Regions from separate parts of the Streptomyces sp. BF23-19 genome, predicted to be linked through region 2. Evidence: riboswitches for the same ligand, from Rfam matches in the RefSeq annotation. Region 2 holds a riboswitch; the other holds the start of a gene.

Region 1 (4,002 bases), on a different contig from region 2:
CCGGCGGACCGCCTCCCGGTCGGCGTCCGACAGTGCCGCGCAGATCCACAGGGCCCCTGGCCGCTCGGCGAGGGCCGCTGAGAGTCCGGAGACGAGACCGCCCCCGCCGCGCCGGGCGCTGAGCGTTCCTCCCCCAGCTACCGCTGGGTGGTGCCCCCCGTCGTCGAGGGCGTAGGAGAGGGGGCCACGGTTCGCTGCGACGAGCACCTGGGAAGCCATGCCGCCAAACCTAGCCCGGCCCGAGCCCGCTCAAACCGTACGTTCCCTCACGCCACGCGCCGCAGTGCGTACTCCTCGATGCCCGCCATCGGCGGCCGTTCCTCGGTGTCCACCGGGTACGTCCGCGGTACGAAGCCCTCCGGCCCGCGCTCGAACTGCGTGAGCTCCGGCCGTACGAGGTGCCCGCGCGAGAGTCGCACCTGGGCGGTGCGGTAGATCGCCGCGGCCATCCGGCCCAGCGCCTGCCCGTCCTGGTGGCGGTGGAGCCGTACGCCCACGTCCACCTGGGCCAGCGCGTCCAGCCCGACCGTGTGCAGCGCGTCGACCAGCAGGCCCAGCTCGACGCCGTACCCGACGGGGAACGGCAGCCGTTCCAGCAGGGAGCGGCGTACGGCGTACTCGCCGCCCAGCGGCTGGACGAAGCCGGCCAGCTGGGGCCAGTGGAGGTTGAGGAGGGGGCGGGCGACCAGCTCGGTGACCCGGCCGCCCTGGCCGGGGGTCTTGCCGGTGGCGAGCCCGTCGAATTCCGTACCGAGCGGGCGGTCGTACATCGCCTTGACGAAGTGCACGTCGGGGTCGGTCAGCAGGGGTCCGACGATCCCGGAGACGAAGGAGGCGGAGAAGTCCCGCAGGTCGGCGTCGACGAAGCAGACGATGTCCCCGTCGGTGGCCAGCAGCGAGCGCCACAGCACCTCGCCCTTGCCGGGCAGCGCCGGGACGCGGGGCAGGATGTCGTCGCGGTGCACCACCCGGGCGCCGGCCTTCGCCGCGACCTCCGCGGTGCGGTCGGAGGAGCCCGAGTCGACGACGACCAGCTCGTCGACCAGGGGGACCGGCAGTCCCTCGATCAGCTCACGCCGCACGACCTCGACGATCGCGCCGACGGTCGCCTCCTCGTCCAGCGCGGGCAGCACGACGCTGACCGTGGTCCCGGCCGCCCGTTTCCGGTCGAGCAGCTGGTCGAGCGGTCGGTCGGCGGCGGACCAGGAGCGGTCGGCCAGCCAGCGCTCCACCTCTTCCAGCACCCTCAGCACTCCCTGCGTGTCGGCGATATTCGCCCTTATGTGATCCATCTCGCGGTTCGGACGGCTGTCTCAACCGCCCGAGCCTTCGGTTACAGTCTTGAACAACGCGAAGGACCACCGCATGCCGGGGGTCCTCGTGACAAACGCCCGGGCGCGCCATAGAGCGTGTCGCCCGGTGCCATACCGCTCATCCAGAGGGGCAGAGGGACACGGCCCGTTGAAGCCCCGGCAACCCTCCAGTCGGTTCTCGCGATCGCGCATTCAGCGACGTCAGCGAGGTCCCCGGCTAGGGAAGGTGCCAATTCCGTCTCATGGCGAAGTGCGCCATGGGGAAGATGAGGAGAAAGGGCCTCGCCATCATGGCTGCACAGACTGTCGCCACCTCTGTTGATCTCGGACCTGCCACCGGCCTTTCCTGTCGCGAGTGCGGTACCCGCTTCGAGCTCGGCCCCATCTTCGCGTGCGCCGAGTGCTTCGGACCGCTGGAAGTCGCCTACGACCTTCCGACCGGTGACCCCGAGGCCCTGCGCGCCGCGATCGAGGCCGGCCCGAACAACATCTGGCGTTACGCGCCGCTGCTGCCCGTCCCCGCGGACGTGGCGTCCAAGCCCAGCCTGAACCCCGGCTTCACCAAGCTCGTGGACGCGGCCAACCTGGCCAAGGAGCTGGGCATCACCGGCAAGCTCTACGTCAAGGACGACTCCGGCAACCCGACGCACTCCTTCAAGGACCGCGTCGTGGCGATCGCCGTCGAGGCCGCCCGTGCCTTCGGCTTCACCACCCTGTCCTGCTCCTCGACCGGCAACCTGGCCGGCGCCGTCGGCGCCGCGGCCGCCCGGGCCGGCTTCCGCTCCTGCGTGTTCATCCCGCACGACCTGGAGCAGGGCAAGGTCGTCATGGCCGGTGTGTACGGCGGCGATCTGGTCGGCATCGAGGGCAACTACGACGACGTCAACCGCTTCTGCTCCGAGCTCATCGGTGACCCGCTGGGCGAGGGCTGGGGCTTCGTCAACGTCAACCTGCGCCCGTACTACGGCGAGGGCTCCAAGACGCTCGCGTACGAGATCTGCGAGCAGCTCGGCTGGCAGCTGCCCGACCAGATCGTCATCCCGATCGCGTCCGGCTCGCAGCTGACGAAGATCGACAAGGGTCTGCAGGAGCTCATCAAGCTCGGCCTCGTCGAGGACAAGCCGTACAAGATCTTCGGCGCCCAGGCCGAGGGCTGCTCCCCGGTGTCCACCGCCTTCAAGGCCGGTCACGACGTGGTCCGCCCGCAGAAGCCGAACACCATCGCCAAGTCCCTCGCGATCGGCAACCCGGCGGACGGCCCGTACGTCCTGGACATCGCCCGGCGCACCGGCGGCTTCGTCGAGGACGTCAACGACGAGCAGGTCGTCGAGGCCATCAAGATCCTCGCCCAGACCGAGGGCATCTTCGCCGAGACCGCGGGCGGCGTGACCGTCGGCGTGACGAAGAAGCTCGTCGACAACGGGCAGCTCGACCCGACGCTGACCACCGTCGTCCTCAACACCGGTGACGGCCTCAAGACCCTGGAGGCGGTGGCCGCGGACAGCGGACAGACCGCCACCATCCGCCCGAGCCTGGACGCGTTCCGCGCCGCCGGCCTGGTCTGACCCTTTCTCCTCCGCCCTACCGGAAAGGCAGTAGCGCCATGAGCGTCAACGTCCGCATCCCCACCATCCTGCGCACCTACACCGGCGGCGTCGCCGAGGTCCCGGCCGAGGGTGCGACCCTCGCCGAGGTCATCGAGTCCCTGGAGAAGAGCCACCCGGGAATCGCCGCGCGCGTCCTGGACGACCAGGGCAAGCTGCGCCGCTTCGTGAACGTCTACGTCAACGACGACGACGTGCGCTTCGAGGGCGGGCTGCAGGCGGCGACGCCCGACGGCGCCGGCGTCTCGATCATCCCGGCCGTCGCCGGCGGTTGCTGATCCCGGGATCCCCCGGTTCCTCCTGGTCGTCTCCCAGGTGACACGCGCAAACCGAAATTGCCCCCTCCGCTAAAAGCGGAGGGGGCAATTCTGCTTGATTGGGCACGGTAGGGTTGGGGAAGTCCCCTCCGCTGTTCTTGCCCGCCGCATATGAACGGGCCGCGTGAGGGTCGACATCGGGCCAACATGCGAGTGCGGTATGGGGCTTTGGCGAGATATGTCAGGCCCGAGTTGCCCGGGAGTATGGCAAATTTTCACTCTATTTCAATGTTTCTCTGTGTCCAGAATTCTCATCGGATTGACCTGTTGCAGACAGCATCCGCGCAGATACATTCAGCCTCGGTCGACGCGTTCCGACGCAAGTTCTGACCCGGGATCGTGAAGTGCGTTCCTGCGCAAGGGCCAGTAATAGGGGAGTTAGGCATGGCTCAGGGCACCGTCAAGTGGTTCAACGCGGAGAAGGGCTACGGCTTCATCGCGGTCGACGGTGGTGCGGATGTGTTCGTCCACTACAGCGCCATCCAGATGGACGGGTACCGCACCCTTGAAGAGGGTCAGCGGGTCGAGTTCGAGATCTCGCAGGGCCAGAAGGGTCCGCAGGCGGACATGGTCAAGCTCGCACTCGGCTAGTCCTGGAGCGATCGACCACCGACGCACAGTCTTCGGCGAAGACCTGGAACACCACGAGGGGCCCACATCCTGGACACGGGATGGGGGCCCCTCGTGCGTAGGCCCGGTAGTGGCGGGGTCTTGCCCCAAGCCGCTTGCACTCGGGGGGGTCGAGTGCTAATCATTGGCGTTAGCACT
Region 2 (4,002 bases):
AGCGGGTGGGCGCAGAACAGGCCGTCGCGGACGCCGATCCCGTACTCGGCGGACAGCGCGGCCGCGAAGTGGGAGCTGTTCCAGCCGTCCACCACGAAGGAGATGACGCCGACCCGCGGGGCGTCGTCCCCGAAGAGGGAGAGGATCCGGACCGCCGGAACCTCCGCCAGGCCCGACCGGACCTTCGCGATGAGCTGCTGCTCGCGGGCGACGAGGTTCTCGAAGCCGGCCTCGGTCAGGGCCTTGCAGGCCGAGGCGATGGAGTAGACGCCGATGACGTTCGGGGAACCGGCCTCGTGGCGGGCGGCCGTGGTGTGCCACTCGACGTCCACGCCGCCGTCCTCGCGCCGGGCCACCTTGCGGGAGGCGCCGCCGCCCGCGAGGTAGGGCTGGGCGTCCTGGAGCCAGTCGGCGCGGCCCGCGAGTACGCCCGAGCCGAAGGGCGCGTACAGCTTGTGTCCGGAGAAGGCGACCCAGTCGACGTCCAGGTCCTGCACGGAAACGGGGTGGTGCGGGGCCAGTTGGGCGGCGTCCAGGACGATGCGGGCGCCGTGGGCGTGCGCGGCGGCGGCGAGTTCCTTGACGGGCCACAGCTCGCCGGTGACGTTGGAGGCGCCGGTGACGCAGACCAGGGCCGGACCGTAGGGGTCGCGGTCGGCGAGGGCCCGCTCCAGGGTGGCGACGGCTTCGGCCGGGGTGCGCGGGGCGTTGAGGTAGGTGACCCGCGCGTCGACCCACGGCAGCAGGGAGGCGTGGTGCTCGGTCTCGAAGACGAACACCTGGCAGTCGGCGGGGAGTACGGCGGCGAGCAGGTTCAGCGAGTCGGTCGTGGAGCGGGTGAAGACGACCTGGTCGGTGGGGCGGCAGTCGAGGAACTCGGCGACGGTGACCCGGCTCTGCTCGAAGAGGTCGGTGGAGAGCTGCGAGAGGTATCCGGCGCCGCGGTGCACGCTGCCGTAGTAGGGGGCGTACGCGGCCACGTCGTCCCAGACGCGCTGCAGGGCGGGGGCGCTGGCCGCGTAGTCGAGGGCCGCGTAGGTGACCTCGCCGCCGGTGACGAGGGGGACGGTGACGTCCCGGCCGAGGACGGCGAGCGGCTCGGCACAGGCGGGGTCGACGGTGACGGCGGTGGTGGTGGCGACGGCGGCGTTCAGGGATGCGGACATGGCGGTATCTCCCGGCAGGCAGGGCTGAATGGCTTCGGTGTGCCCGTACGCGGGTACGGCGCTGCGGCCGTCCGGGGTACGGGAGGGTCCTCGGACCGCGCTGGGCGGGGGTACACGGAAGTGACCCTGATCCGAGGGTGAAGTAGGGGCGGAGTCGCCCTATCGCATTCGCTTGCTCACGGAAAAAGCTCCTCGAGAAGACCAGGACCCCTGGTGTCGAGGGATCCGCGCTTGCCGTAGGCCTTGCTGCCTACGACCTGGTCATCACCCGGGGCACCCCGCCACGGAAGGAGGGTTGCCGGACAGCAAGCCGGGGCCTAAACGCTGTCACTCGTGACCTGTTCAGCATCCTGCCACAAGATCGCCCGAAGGCAAGACCCCGGTCCGAATGGCGGACCGGGGTCGTAGCTTTCACGCCGTTCTCGTACCGCTACGCGTTGCTGGCGGTCACCCAGCGCTCCAGGGCGGCCCGCGCCGCACCCGAGTCGATGGACTCCGCCGCACGGGCGATGCCGGCGGTGAGCTGTTCCTCCAGGCTGCCCGGACCGGGGTCGAGGGCCACCAGGGCGGCCGCCGAGTTCAGCAGCACGGCGTCGCGGACCGGGCCGGTCTCGCCGGCCAGGAGGCGGCGGGCCACGTCCGCGTTGTACGAGGGGTCCCCGCCGGCCAGCGCGGAGACGCCGACCAGGGGGATGCCCACGTCACGGGGGTCGAAGGCCTGCTCGGAGACCTTGCCGTCGCGGACCCACCAGACGCGCGAGGTCGACGTCGTGCTCAGTTCGTCCAGGCCGTCGTCGCCGCGGAAGACCAGCGCGGAGGAGCCCCGTGAGGCGAGCACGCCCGCCACGATCGGGGCCATCCGGGGGTCGGCCACGCCCGATGCCTGGGCGCGCACCCGGGCCGGGTTGGTCAGCGGGCCGAGGACGTTGAAGGTGGTGCGGATGCCGAGCTCCTTGCGGGCCGCCGCGACGTGCCGCAGGGCCGGGTGGAACTTCACCGCGAAGCAGAAGGTGATGCCCGCTTCCTCGGCGACCTCCGCGACGCGCGCCGTGCCGAGGTCGAGGTTGACGCCGAGCTTCTCCAGGACGTCCGAGGAGCCGCTCGCGGAGGACGCGGCCCGGTTTCCGTGCTTGACGACCTTGGCGCCGGTACCGGCCACCACGATCGCCGACATCGTGGAGATGTTCACCGTTTTGGCCCCGTCGCCGCCGGTGCCGACGATGTCCACCGTGCGGCCGGGTACCTCGATCAGGTTGGCGTGCGCGTACATGGCCCGTACGAGGCCGTTGATCTCCTCGACCGTCTCCCCCTTGGCCCGCAGCGCGACCATGAAGCCGGCGATCTGGGCGTCGGTGGCTTCTCCGCGCATGATCCGGTCCATGGCCCAGGCGGTGTCCTCGGCGGTCAGGTCCTGGCCGGTCAGCAGAGCGTCGAGAACGCCCGGCCAGCCACGGGCCGCCACGCTGTCGCCGCCTGCCGGGGTCGCAACGTTCATGGTCCGCTCCTGCTGTCGGTGGGCCGTCCTCATGTTCTGGCGCCACGTCTGATCGGTCAGGGTTCAGCCTATCCAGCCCCGGTTACGGCAAAGAGCCCCGTCCAGACACTGGACGGGGCTCTCGCCGTGGCGACACCAGGACTGACCGAAATCAATCCCTCATGCGTTCATACGGGGATCAGTGGTGGCCGTGGCCGGACTGGATCTCCTTGTATTCCTCCACCGTGGGCTTCGGAATCTGGTTGTTCTCGCCGTAGAAGCCCTGGCTGAGCTTCGCGCGCAGCTTCTCGGCGGCCTTCACCTTGCGCTCGACACCGTTCTCGTCGACCGTCGGGCCGATCTCGACCGGCTTGTACTGCTCGTGCGCGGTGAGGGTGTGCAGCTTGCCCTGCGGGAGCGGCTCGTGGATCTCGACGAACTCACCGTGCGGCAGGCGCTTGATGATGCCGGTCTCGCGACCGTGCAGCACCTTGTCGTGGTCACGACGCTGCAGACCGAGGCAGATCCGCTTGGTGACGATGAACGCCAGCACCGGGACGACGAAGAAGCCGATCCGGACGAACCACGTGATCGAGTTGATCGACAGGTGGAAGTACTGGGCGAACATGTCGTTGCCGCCGCCGATGAGGAGCACGATGTACTCCGCGATCCAGGCGACACCGAAGGCGGTGCGGGTCGGGACGTTGCGCGGGCGGTCCAGGATGTGGTGCTCGCGCTTGTCCCCGGTGACCCAGGACTCGATGAACGGCCAGACGGCGATCGCGCCGAGGACCAGCGGGAAGAGCAGCAGCGGGATGAACACGCCCAGGACGAGCGTGTGGCCCCACAGGTTGATCTCCCAGCCGGGCATGGCACGGATCAGGCCTTCGGGCATACCCATGTACCAGTCGGGCTGCGCACCGGTGGACACGTGGTCCGGGCGGTACGGGCCGAGCGCCCAGATCGGGTTGATCGTGGCGATGGCCGCGACGGCCGCGATGACACCGAAGACCAGGAAGAAGAAGCCTCCGGCCTTGGCCATGTAGACCGGCAGCAGCGGCATGCCGACGACGTTGTTGTTCGTCTTGCCGGGACCCGCGAACTGGGTGTGCTTGTGGTAGAAGACCAGGATCAGGTGGGCCACGAGCAGGCCCATCATGATGCCGGGCAGCAGCAGGATGTGCACCGAGTAGAACCGCGCGACGAAGTCGCCGCCCGGGAACTCTCCGCCGAACAGGAACATCGACAGGTACGTGCCGACGACCGGGACGGACAGGATGGCGCCCTGCATGAAGCGGACACCGGTACCCGAGAGCAGGTCGTCCGGCAGCGAGTAACCGGTGAAGCCGGTGAACATGCCGA

Evidence for each region. A riboswitch is a leader RNA that binds a small molecule or an ion and turns the genes downstream of it on or off. The one in region 2 is predicted to bind S-adenosylmethionine.
Region 1: it holds a riboswitch for S-adenosylmethionine, as region 2 does, so the genes downstream of both, thrC (threonine synthase) here and AB8A24_RS39240 (aminotransferase class V-fold PLP-dependent enzyme) in region 2, are expected to answer to the same signal.

The regions. Positions count from the first base shown of each region.
Region 1 covers NZ_JBGBPT010000047.1:19,075-23,076, forward strand. The annotation lists gene AB8A24_RS25020 (trehalose-6-phosphate synthase) at 1-219, opposite strand, end outside; gene AB8A24_RS25025 (glucosyl-3-phosphoglycerate synthase) at 267-1,244, opposite strand; SAM riboswitch class I at 1,429-1,586, shown strand; gene thrC (threonine synthase) at 1,604-2,878, shown strand; gene AB8A24_RS25035 (MoaD/ThiS family protein) at 2,917-3,195, shown strand; gene AB8A24_RS25040 (cold-shock protein) at 3,619-3,825, shown strand.
Region 2 covers NZ_JBGBPT010000116.1:441-4,442, forward strand. The annotation lists gene AB8A24_RS39240 (aminotransferase class V-fold PLP-dependent enzyme) at 1-1,166, opposite strand, end outside; SAM riboswitch class IV at 1,389-1,505, opposite strand; gene trpD (anthranilate phosphoribosyltransferase) at 1,597-2,661, opposite strand; gene AB8A24_RS39250 (ubiquinol-cytochrome c reductase cytochrome b subunit) at 2,840-4,002, opposite strand, start outside.